One region of the Bradyrhizobium sp. i1.15.2 genome, then DNA from elsewhere that is predicted to be linked to it. Evidence: predicted binding sites of a transcription regulator. Region 1 holds the regulator's gene; the other holds the start of a gene.

Region 1 (5,866 bases):
TGCTCGCAACCGCTCGCGTCGCCGGTGAAACTGCGCCGCTGCTGTTCACCGCGCTGTCGAACCAGTTCTTCAGCCTCGGCCTGAATAAGACGATGGCGAACCTGCCTGTCACCATCAACAACTTCGTGCAGAGCCCCTATGCCTATTGGAAGCAATTGGCCTGGAGCGGGGCGCTGCTCATCACCCTGACCGTTCTTGCCCTTAATATTGGCGCGCGCATCCTTGGCGCCGAGAGGACCGCAAAATGAGTGATCTTTCCGTATCGATGAGCGCGGCCGGTGGGCTGCCCCACGCGCCGGTGCTGCCGGAGGCGCCCCCGAAGGTGACCGTGCGCAACCTGAACTTCTATTACGGCGAGCACCACGCGCTGAAGAACATCAACCTGACGCTGGGCGCCAATCGCGTCACGGCGTTCATCGGTCCGTCGGGCTGCGGCAAGTCGACCCTGCTGCGCATCTTCAACCGGATGTACGACCTCTATCCCGGCCAGCGCGCCACTGGTCAGCTGATGCTCGACCAGACCAACATCCTCGACGGCAAGCTGGACCTCAATTTGCTGCGCGCCCGCGTCGGCATGGTGTTCCAGAAGCCGACGCCGTTCCCGATGACGATCTACGAGAACATCGCGTTCGGCATCCGCCTGTATGAGAAGATCTCGAAGTCCGAAATGGACGGCCGCGTCGAGAAGGCGCTGCGCGGCGGCGCGCTGTGGAACGAGGTCAAGGACAAGCTCAACGCCTCCGGCCTGTCGCTCTCCGGCGGCCAGCAGCAGCGCCTCTGCATCGCCCGCACCGTCGCGGTGCGGCCCGAGGTGATCCTGTTCGACGAACCCTGTTCGGCGCTCGACCCGATCTCGACCGCCAAGGTCGAGGAGCTGATCCAGGAGCTGTCCGAGGATTACACGATCGCGATCGTCACCCACAACATGCAGCAGGCGGCGCGCGTCTCCGACAAGACCGCCTTCATGTATCTCGGCGAGCTGATCGAGTTCGACGACACCAGCAAGATCTTCACGTCGCCGACCGACCGGCGCACGCAGGATTACATCACCGGCCGGTTCGGCTGAGGAGACGCGACATGGCTTCCGAACATACCGCAAAGGCTTTCGACACCGACCTCCAGGAACTCACCCGCCTGGTCGCCGAGATGGGCGGCATCGCCGAGCGCATGATCGTCGAGTCCGTCGACGCGCTGATCCGCCGCGACGTCCCGCTCGGCCAGCGCGTCGTCGCCATCGACACCGAGCTCGACGCGCTGCAGAAGCGCATCGAGGAGCGTGCGGTGCTCACCATCGCCCGCCGCCAGCCGATGGCGGTCGATCTGCGCGAGATCGTCGGCGCCATGCGCGTCGCGACCGATCTCGAGCGCATCGGCGACCTCGCCAAGAACATGGGCAAGCGCGTCGCGGCGCTGGAGACGGACTTCCATCCGCTCAAGCTGTTCCGCGGCCTCGAGCACATGACCGACCTCGTGCAGCAGCAGGTCAAGTCGGTGCTGGACGCCTATGCCGCGCATGATTTGCCGGCGGCGATGGCGGTGTGGAAGGGCGACGAGGAAGTCGACGCCATCTGCACCTCGCTGTTCCGCGAGCTCCTCACCTACATGATGGAGGATCCGCGCAACATCTCGTTCTGTATTCACCTGATGTTCTGCGCCAAGAACATCGAGCGGATCGGCGACCACGCCACCAACATCGCCGAGACCGTGTTCTACATGATCGAGGGCCAGGCGATCACCGACAAGCGGCCGAAGGGCGACATGACGACCTTCGCCAACACGGTACCGAACACCTGAAGACTTAAGGGAGCGACGACGCGATGGGCGCACGCATTATGGTGGTTGAGGACGAGGAAGCCCTGACCGAGCTTCTCCGCTACAACCTCGAAGGCGACGGCTATGACGTCGAGACGGTGATGCGCGGCGACGACGCCGACACCCGCCTCAAGGAGCACATCCCCGATCTGATCGTGCTCGACTGGATGCTGCCGGGCCTGTCAGGCATCGAATTGTGCCGGCGGCTTCGCACCCGTCCCGAGACCAAGCAGCTCCCGATCATCATGCTCACCGCGCGCGGTGAGGAGAGCGAGCGGGTGCGGGGTCTTGCGACCGGCGCCGACGATTACATCGTCAAGCCGTTCTCGGTGCCGGAGCTGCTGGCACGCGTGAAGGGCCTGCTGCGGCGTGCAAGCCCGGAGCGGCTCGCCACCGTGCTTGCTTTTGGCGACATCGAGCTCGACCGTGACAAGCGCCGCGTGGCGCGATCGGGCCGGCCGATCGATCTCGGTCCGACCGAATATCGCCTGCTGGAGTTCTTCCTGGAGCATCCGGGCCGGGTGTTCTCGCGCGAGCAACTGCTCGACAGCGTCTGGGGCCGCGACATCTATATCGACGAGCGTACCGTCGACGTGCATATCGGCCGCCTGCGCAAGCTGCTCAATCTCGGCCGCGAGCAAGACCCGATCCGCACCGTCCGCGGCGCCGGCTACGCGCTGGATGATCGGTTTGCGAAGGCGGAGCAGGTGTAGGGTTGCAGGCTTGTTTGTTGGCGAGCTGTCCCTGCATTCTCCGATGTCGTCCCGGACAAGCGAGCGCTGATCCGGGACCCATAACCACAGGGAGTGGTTTGGCGAAGACTCAGAGTTACCCCTTTCGCACGACTACTGCGTGCTCGGAGTATGGGTCCTGGCTTTCGCCAGGACGACACTGAAATTATTGAACTGTCTTTGCGCGACGACTTGCCCTGATTACCGCGGACCCGGCTTCACCGGTGCGCGGCGCCGATCCGACGCCGGCTGGTACGCAACACGCGAGTGCTGGGCGCAATAGGGCAGGCCGGACAGCGCCCGTCCACCGCAGAAGAAGAAGTCCGGGCTCGAGGGATCGCCGACCGGCCAGTGGCAGGTCGCCTCGTTCAATTCGAGCAGCGACAGCCGCTGGCTCATCGGCACCACGTTGTCGTAGGTGACCGGATCCGGCTCAGCCTCGACCTCGAAGGCCTGCGCCAGCGCGGTGTTGCCGCGCGAGATCGGGCGGCTCACCCGCATCATGTGCTGCGCGGGGCGCGCCTTGCGCGGCCGGGGCGCTGCCGATGATGGGCTCTTGGCGCGGCCCGAAAGACCGAGCCTGTGCACTTTGCCGATCACGGCATTGCGGGTCACATTGCCGAGCTCCGCCGCGATCTGGCTGGCCGAAAGTCCGGCCTCCCAGAGCTTTTTCAGCTGCTCGACGCGATCATCGGACCAGGTCAAAACCGTCATTGCACCCTTTCCCTCGCTGCGCGCCAGCCATCCTGGGGCCTCGCAGCGAATGCCTAAGCCTTCAAAAACCCGTGCCGCCAGAATCCCTTAAGGCTCGCCGGGCGCGTCTTGAACGCCCGAACGTTTACGCCGGTACATAAGGACTTAAAGATCAGAACCACTGCACGAGATGTCGTATCTGACAATCCAAACGCTACAATATGGCGTGACTCCCGCGCAAGAGTCCGCCGACTCGCTTCCACATGTTCCGTGGCTAAATCCCGCAAAATCGGCACCGCAAGACTACGGATTCAGCGTTTCGCGAGGCTTTCCGGGCGGCATTGACACCCGTTTCACCAGGCCTAAGATAGTCGCACGTGCCGCCCTCAAGAGGCGGCACGTTTCGTTTTCCGGGCCGGTCGATGGTGCGTTGCGTAATGCACGCTTACACCGTCCGCAACATTCAAGTGACCGTCATGACTAACAGCGCAGCGCCGCATTTGCTCCCCGTTTTCGCCAGGTCCGACCTCGGTTTCGAGCGTGGCGAAGGCTGCTGGCTGATCGCGACCAATGGCGAGCGCTATCTCGATTTCACCTCCGGGGTGGCGGTGAATGCGCTCGGCCATGCCCATCCGGCGCTGGTCGCGGCGTTGCAGGAACAGGCCACGAAGCTCTGGCACATGTCGAACCTGTTCCAGAGCCCGGACGGCGAAAAGCTTGCCGCGCGCCTGTGCAATGAAAGTTTCGCGGACTTCGTGTTCTTCTGCAATTCCGGCGCCGAAGCGCTGGAATGCGTGATCAAGGTCGTGCGCCGCTATCACGCCGCGAAGGGCCATCCAGACCGCTATCGCATGATCACCTTCGAAGGCGCCTTCCATGGCCGCACGCTGGCGACGCTGGCCGCGACGGGTTCGGCAAAATATCTCGAAGGTTTCGGCCCACCCATGGAGGGCTTCGACCAGGTTGCGCATGGCGATCTCGAGGCAGTGAAAAAGGCGATCGGTCCGCAGACCGCCGGCATCCTGATCGAGCCGATCCAGGGCGAGGGCGGTGTGCGTTCGGCAACGCCTGCCTTCCTGAGGGCGTTGCGCCAGCTCTGCGACGAGCGCGGCCTGTTGCTCGCCTTCGACGAGGTGCAGACCGGCATGGGCCGCACCGGCGATCTGTTCGCGTACCGCCGCCTTGGCGTCGAACCCGACGTGATGTCGCTGGCCAAGGCGCTCGGCGGCGGCTTCCCGATCGGCGCCTGCCTTGCGACCGCGGAAGCGGCGTCCGGCATGACGCCGGGCTCGCACGGCTCGACCTTCGGCGGCAATCCGCTCGCGATCGCGGCGGCGAATGCCGTGCTCGACGTCATGCTCAAGCCCGGCTTCTTCGACCACGTGCAGAGGATGTCGCTGCTGCTCAAGCAGAAGCTCGCCTCCGTGATCGACCGTCATGGCGATGTCGTCAGCGAAGTGCGCGGCGAGGGCCTCCTGATCGGCATCAAGGCCGTGGTGCCTTCCGGCGATCTCGTTGCCGCCTTGCGCGCCGAAAAGCTGCTCACCGTCGGCGCCGGTGACAATGTCGTGCGTTTCCTGCCGCCTTTGATCGTCACCGAGGCCGAGATCGAGGACAGCGTCGGGCGGCTCGAGCGCGCCTGCACGGCGTTGTCCGGCAACAAGCGGGCGGCAAGCTGATGAGCAAGTCGCCCGATAATACACCCAAGAAAACACCGAAGCACTTCCTCGATATCAACGAGCTGCCGCTGTCGGAGCTCAAGCGCATGCTGGCCGCGTCCTCCGCGATGAAGGCGAAGCAGAAGGCGCATCAGCCGGTCAGGCCGCTCGAAGGCAAGACGCTGGCGATGATCTTCGAGCGGCCCTCGACGCGGACGCGGGTGTCGTTCGATGTCGCCATGCGCCAGCTCGGCGGCGAGCCCATCATGCTCACAGGCGCCGAGATGCAGCTCGGTCGCGGCGAGACCATCGCCGACACCGCGCGGGTGCTGTCGCGCTATGTCGACGCCATCATGATCCGCATCCTCAATCACGATGCGCTGCTGGAGCTTGCGGCAAACGCCACCGTGCCCGTCATCAACGGCCTGACGCGGCGCTCGCATCCCTGCCAGGTGATGGCCGACCTCATGACCTACGAGGAACATCGCGGCCCGATCGAGGGCAAGACGGTGGCCTGGACCGGCGACGACAATAACGTGCTGGCGTCCTGGGCGCACGCCGCCGAGCGCTTCAAGTTCCAGCTCAATGTCGCGACGCCTCCGGAGCTCGCGCCGAAAAAAGCGATGCGCGACTTCATCAAGGCGACCGGCGCGCCGATCATGCTCGGCACGGATGCCGAAGCCGCCGTGAAGGGCGCCGATTGTGTCGTGACCGACACCTGGGTGTCGATGGGCGACAAGGAAGGCGAGCACCGCCACAACGTGCTCAAGCCCTATCAGGTCAATGCCCAGCTGATGTCGCTGGCCAAGCCCGATGCGCTGTTCATGCACTGCCTGCCCGCCCATCGCGGCGAGGAGGTCACCGACGAGGTGATCGACGGTCCGCAATCCGTCGTATTCGACGAGGCCGAAAACCGCCTGCACGCGCAGAAGGGCATTCTGGCCTGGTGCTTCGACGCGGTGAAGTAACGCG
Region 2 (5,866 bases), 180 kb from region 1:
CGACGATGCCAGCCTGGCGCTCGCTGTCGCAGACCTGGCCCGAGCAGGACAAGGCGCTGGCGATGTCCGCGCTCGAACAGTTCGATATCGCCCCGCTCGCAGCCCAGCGCGCCGATCAGCTCTCCGGCGGCCAGCAGCAGCGCGTGGCGATCGCCCGCGCGCTGGTGCAGCAGCCCGACATCATTCTCGCCGACGAGCCTATCGCCTCGCTCGACCCGCGCAACACCAAGATCGTGATGGATGCGCTGCTGCGCATCAACAAGCATTTCGGCATCACCGTGCTCTGCAACCTGCATTCGCTCGATCTGGCGCGCAGCTATTGCGACCGGCTGATCGGCATGGCGCAGGGTCGCGTGGTGTTCGACGGCGCGCCGGCCGAGTTGACCGAGCACGTTGCGCGCGAGCTCTACGATCTCGAAGCCGCCGATGTCATGGGCGGCACGCCTGCACCGGTGCGACAAGGCATTCCGGCGCTTGGAACGGCGGCCGCCGCCTGAGCTGCGCCGCTTCAGGACTCACCAGTTTTGCGTCAACCGACCTCAACCAATGAAGAGGCTATCATGATTACTCGCAGATTGATTCTTGCCGGCGCCGCCGCGCTCGCGTTCACGGCTTCCGCGTCCGCCGAAGACTGGAAGGCCAAATATCCCGAGCTGACCTTCGCGGTCATTCCGGCGGAAAACGCCTCGGGCGTCACCGAGCGCTGGGCGCCGTTCATGAGCTATCTCTCCAAGGAACTGGGCGTGAAAGTCACGCTGCGCATCGCCAACGACTACGCTGCCGTGATCGAAGGCCAGCGCGCCGGCAACATCCACATCGCGAGCTACGGCTCTGCCTCGTTCGCCCGCGCCCGCCTGACCGGCGTCAAGACCGACGCCTTCGCCAACGACATCAATTCCGACGGCTCGACCGGCTACTACTCGGTGTTCTTCGTCAAGACGAGCAGCCCCTACAAGAGCATCGACCAGCTCAAAGGCAAGAACCTCGGCCTGGTCGACCCGAACTCGACCTCCGGCAACAACGTGCCGCGCTTCGAGCTCGACAAGATGGGCATCGCGGATGCCGACACCTATTTCAGCAAGGTCGTCTTCACCGGCAGCCATGAGAACGCGATCCTGGCGCTGGCGCAGGGCACTGTCGACGTTGCCGCCAACCAGTGGACCAGCGATGACGATTCGACGCTGGCGCAGATGCTGACCAAGGGCATGCTGAAGAATGCCGACGGCTCGGCGATGAAGAAGGACGATTTCCGCATCATCCACAAATCGGCGCCCATCATCAACGGCCCCTATGCCTACAATTCCGACCTGCCGGAAGAGGCCAAGGCCGCCATCGCCAAGGCGTTCTTCGACGCGCCGGCCAAGGACAAGGCGGCCTTCGATCGCCTCCAGGACGGCCAGAAGAAGGGTTTTCATCCCGCGACCACCAAGGATTGGGATGGCACGATCGAGCTGATCAAGTTCGTCGATGCGCTGCGTAAGAAGAAGGCGTCCTGAGTATCGGGACGATGCCACTGGAGCCGGGTCGATGGACCCGGCTCTTTCTCTTTGATCGACCACCTTTCCTGATCAGATGACCGTCGCGGTTTCGATCCTTCCCGAGCAGCAGCTCGCCGTGCTCAACGCCGCCTATCGCCAGGCGGTCGCGCGCAGGCGGCTCCGACTCCTGTTTGGAGCCGTGATCTTCGCCGCTGCACTGTGTCTGGCCGCGTTCGGCGCCGAAGTGAATCTGCGCACGCTGTTCACCCATTACGGCAACTTCATCAGCTATTTCGACCGCATCCTTACACTCGACAACGGACAGCGGGTCTGGACCGATGTCGGCGAGTGGCTGTGGGGCTGGCGCAAATGGCTGAAGATGCTGGGCGAGACCGTGCTGATCTCCTATGTCGGCACGTTGATCGGCGCGGTTTTTGCATTTTGCCTCAACTTCTTCGCTGCTGAAAACACCTCGCCCGCGCCCTGGCTGCGTTTCACGGTGCGGCGCCTGCTCGAATTCGCCCGCACGGTGCCCGGCATCGTGTTTGCGCTGATCTTCGTGATCGCCTTCGGTCTCGGTCCGATGGCGGGTGTGCTCGCAATTGCGATTCACTCCACCGGCGCGCTCGGCAAGCTGTTCTCGGAGATCGTCGAGAACGCCGACATGAAGCCGGTCGAAGGCGTTCGCTCGACCGGCGCAAGCTGGCTCTCCTGTATGCGCTTCGCCATCCTGCCGCAGGTCATGGCAGGCTATGCCAGCTACGCGCTGCTGCGTTTCGAGATCAACGTCCGCGAGGCCTCCGTGATGGGCTTTGTCGGTGCCGGTGGCATCGGCCAGGAGCTCGTCGTCGCCATCCGCAAGTTCTACTACTCCGACGTCAGCGCGATCCTGCTCACCATCATCGTCACGGTCTTCATCATCGACATCAGCACCGGCTGGCTGCGCGGCCGCCTGTTCGGCAAGGAGGCGCGGACGTGACGGGACCGCAGGAGACCGATACCGCGGCGCTTCGCGCGCGCTATCCTGACGTGTTCGACCGGCCGGCCTCGGCGCGGCTCGCCATGCCGGCGATGATCGTCGCGGCGCTCGCGATCCTGATTTACGGCCTCGTCGATCTCGACTTCTCGCCGTCGCGGTTCGTCGCGGGCCTCAACCAGCTCGGCTGGATCAGCCTGATGATGATCCCGCCGGATCCCGGCTCGTCGCTGCCGGTCTATCTGAAGGCGCTGGGCGAGACGCTGTCGATCGCGCTGCTCGGCACGACGCTCGCCGCGCTGTTCGCACTGCCGGTCAGTCTTCTTGCCGCCCGTAATGTCGTGCCGTCGAGCATTTTGCGCTTCCCGATTCGACGTTTCCTGGATTCGATCCGCGGCGTCGACACGCTGATCTGGGCGCTGGTATGGATCAACGTAGTCGGGCTCGGCCCGTTTGCCGGCGTGCTCGCCATTGCCGTGTCGGATTTCGGCGCGTTTGGAAAACTGTTCTCGGAGGCGATCGAGGGCGCCGACCAGAAGCAGGTCGAGGGCATCCGCGCCTCCGGCGGCAGTGCGCTGCACGAGATCCGCTTCGGTCTGCTGCCGCAGGTTTTGCCCGTGATCGCCGGCCAAGTGCTCTATTTCATCGAGTCGAACACGCGTTCGGCTACCATCATCGGAATCGTCGGTGCCGGCGGCATCGGCCTCCAGCTCGCCGAGCAGATCCGCGTGCTGGAATGGCAGAAAGTGTCGTTCCTGATCCTGATGATCCTGGTCGCGGTCGCCGCGATCGATTTCGTTTCGGGCAAATTGCGGTTTGCGATTATTGGGCGAAGGGCGGTGGCCTGATCACCGATTTCGTAGGGTGGGCAAAGCGAAGCGTGCGCACCACTTCAATCGCGACGTTGGATAGATGGTGGGCACGGCGCAAGCGCGCCTTTGCCCACCCTACGATTCTTCACCCGTTCTCCACCAGAAATTCCACCCGCTCCGCGGCAAAGCGCGAATGCTTGGTCACCAGCGGCTTGCCGTCGAGATCGTGGTCGGTGGCATCGACCACCAGGATCGGTCGTCCCAGCGCCAGATCGAGCCGCGCGGCGTCGGTGGCGTCGACAATGCCGGCGGTGATCCGGGTCGCGCCGCGGCGATAGTCGCGGACGCCGTAATGCTCGAGCAATTTCGTCATCGAGCGGGTGGCAGCAAAGACGTCGCCCGCACCCGGGAACAGCTGCGCCGACAGCCACGTCGTGGAGACGCAGATCGGCGTGCGGTCGGCGAGGCGCATCGCCTCGATCCGCACCAACGGTGCGCCGGCCTTCAATCCAAGTTCCCGCGCGAGTTCGCGGGTCGCGACATCATCGGACGCTTCGATCAAGCGGCCATGCGGTTCGCGGCCGTCCGCGCCGACGATCTCGGAGAAACGGGTCCGCGAGCGCAGTGGATAAGCGAGCTTCTGCGCCTCGACATAGGTTCCGCTGCCGCGTTCGGCCCGCACGATGCCGCGCTCGGCAAGCGCGGCCAGCGCGCGTCGCACGGTGTGGCGGTTCACGCGATAGGTTTCGGCGATCTCCACCTCGCCCGGCAGCTTGTCGCCGGCCGCAAAGCGGCCGTCGGCGATGCCGCGCTCGATGCCGTCGGCAACGAGGCGCCACAACGCCACGCCGGAGGAGGCTGTGTCCTGCATGCTCATGTGGCTCGGAAGCTACTCCAGAAATCACGCCTTTGTCACGAAACAGTCATGGCGCTCCCGTATGAAGTTGTCTAGTATCATAGACAACTTGGATTCGGCAAGTTCTGCAGAAAGTTTCGGTGGATCTGGTGACCCAGCACAACAATCAGCAAGCCCAGCGCAAGGCCGCAATGGCCGTGCTGGCGCACGCGGAGGCGGGCGAGATCGCCGCTCGCCTCCGCGCTCTCGCTTTGCCGGCGCATCAGGATCTGCGCGCGCCGGAAAACGGCCTCGTCATGCTGCGCGGCCGGGTCGGCGGCGACGGTGCGCCATTCAATCTCGGCGAAGCGACGGTGTCGCGGGCTGCGGTGCGGCTTGCGAGCGGCGAGGTCGGTTTCGGTTACACGCTCGGTCGCGACGGTGAGAAGGCGCGGCTGATTGCGCTGTGCGATGCGCTGGTGCAGTCCAGCGATTTCAGTGGCGCGGTGGAGCGGGACATCATCGCGCCGTTGCGCGTGCAGCTGATGGTCAGGCGTAAACAGGCTGCGGCCGAGACCGCCGCGACGAAAGTTGATTTCTACACCATGGTGCGCGGTGAGGGGTGAGATCATGACCACGATTGCGGAACTGCCGCCGGGGTTCGCCGATAAGGTGCTGTCGGCGCAATCGACCTTTCGCTCGGTCATGGACGCGATGGCGCGGCCGGGGTCGGTCCAGCGCATCGTGCCGACATCAGGCGCGCCTCATGTGATGATGCGCGGCACGGCCGCGATCGCGCTGACGCTGTTCGATCACGACACGCCGCTCTGGCTCGATGCGCGCATGTCGGAAAGCACCGACGTGACAAAATGGCTGAAGTTCCACACGGGCGCGCCGGTGGTGCAGGATTCCTCGATCGTCAGCTTCGCGCTGATCAGCGAAGGCGGGGCGCTGCCTTCGCTCGAGCGCTTCGCGCTCGGCACCAGCGAATATCCGGACCGGTCGACCACGCTGATCCTTCAGGTCGAGAGCCTGCATTCGGGGCGCAGCTTCGAGCTGCGCGGTCCCGGCATCGACGGCGTCGCGACGCTCAAGGCCTCGATCAAGCCGTTCGACCTGTTCGAGCGACTTCGTATTAACGAAGCGCTGTTTCCGCGCGGCATCGATGTGGTCCTGGTCGCGGATGATGCCGTGGTTGCGGTCCCGCGCACCACGCGCGTCGTGAGCAAGGGAAGCTAAGCATGTATGTCGCAGTCAAAGGCGGCGAACGCGCCATCGAGAACGCCCATCGCCTGCTCGCCAGTGCGCGGCGCGGCGATCAAGGCGTGCCGGAAATTTCCCTCGACCAGATTTCGGAGCAGCTTGGCCTCGCCGTGGACCGCGTCATGAGCGAAGGCTCGCTCTATGACCGCGAGCTCGCGGCGCTCGCGATCAAGCAGGCGCGCGGCGATTTGATCGAGGCGATCTTCCTGATCCGCGCCTTCCGCGCCACGCTGCCGCGCTTCGGCGCGAGCGAGCCGGTCGAGACCGGCGCGATGCGGGTGCAGCGGCGGGTGTCCTCGACCTTCAAGGACATTCCCGGCGGCCAGATTCTCGGCCCGACCTTCGACTATACCCACCGCCTGCTCGATCCCTCGCTCGCCGAAGGTTTTGTGCCGGAGGCGCCGGCGACGGCCGAAGCCTCCACGGTGCCCACGCCGCGGGTGACGGATATTCTCGGCCGCGACGGCCTGATCGAGCCCTCGCCGCAGGCCGAAGAGGGCGT

What was found. Region 1 encodes PhoB, which activates phosphate uptake and scavenging genes when phosphate is short. Its sites were predicted from a motif close to TGTCATNNANCTGTCAT; they were not measured.
Region 2: the regulator PhoB is predicted to act here: its motif matches at 4,177-4,193, upstream of phnF (phosphonate metabolism transcriptional regulator PhnF).

Annotation. Positions count from the first base shown of each region.
Region 1 covers NZ_JBEPRQ010000001.1:485,879-491,744, reverse strand. Annotated here, with positions in the region: gene pstA (phosphate ABC transporter permease PstA) at 1-248, shown strand, start outside; gene pstB (phosphate ABC transporter ATP-binding protein PstB) at 245-1,066, shown strand; gene phoU (phosphate signaling complex protein PhoU) at 1,078-1,794, shown strand; gene phoB (phosphate regulon transcriptional regulator PhoB) at 1,818-2,525, shown strand; gene ABIB80_RS02375 (GcrA family cell cycle regulator) at 2,745-3,257, opposite strand; gene ABIB80_RS02370 (aspartate aminotransferase family protein) at 3,713-4,915, shown strand; gene argF (ornithine carbamoyltransferase) at 4,915-5,862, shown strand.
Region 2 covers NZ_JBEPRQ010000001.1:305,350-311,215, reverse strand. Annotated here, with positions in the region: gene phnC (phosphonate ABC transporter ATP-binding protein) at 1-497, shown strand, start outside; gene phnD (phosphonate ABC transporter substrate-binding protein) at 561-1,496, shown strand; gene phnE (phosphonate ABC transporter, permease protein PhnE) at 1,573-2,457, shown strand; gene phnE (phosphonate ABC transporter, permease protein PhnE) at 2,454-3,302, shown strand; gene phnF (phosphonate metabolism transcriptional regulator PhnF) at 3,412-4,143, opposite strand; gene phnG (phosphonate C-P lyase system protein PhnG) at 4,314-4,727, shown strand; gene phnH (phosphonate C-P lyase system protein PhnH) at 4,732-5,340, shown strand; gene ABIB80_RS01500 (carbon-phosphorus lyase complex subunit) at 5,343-5,866, shown strand, end outside.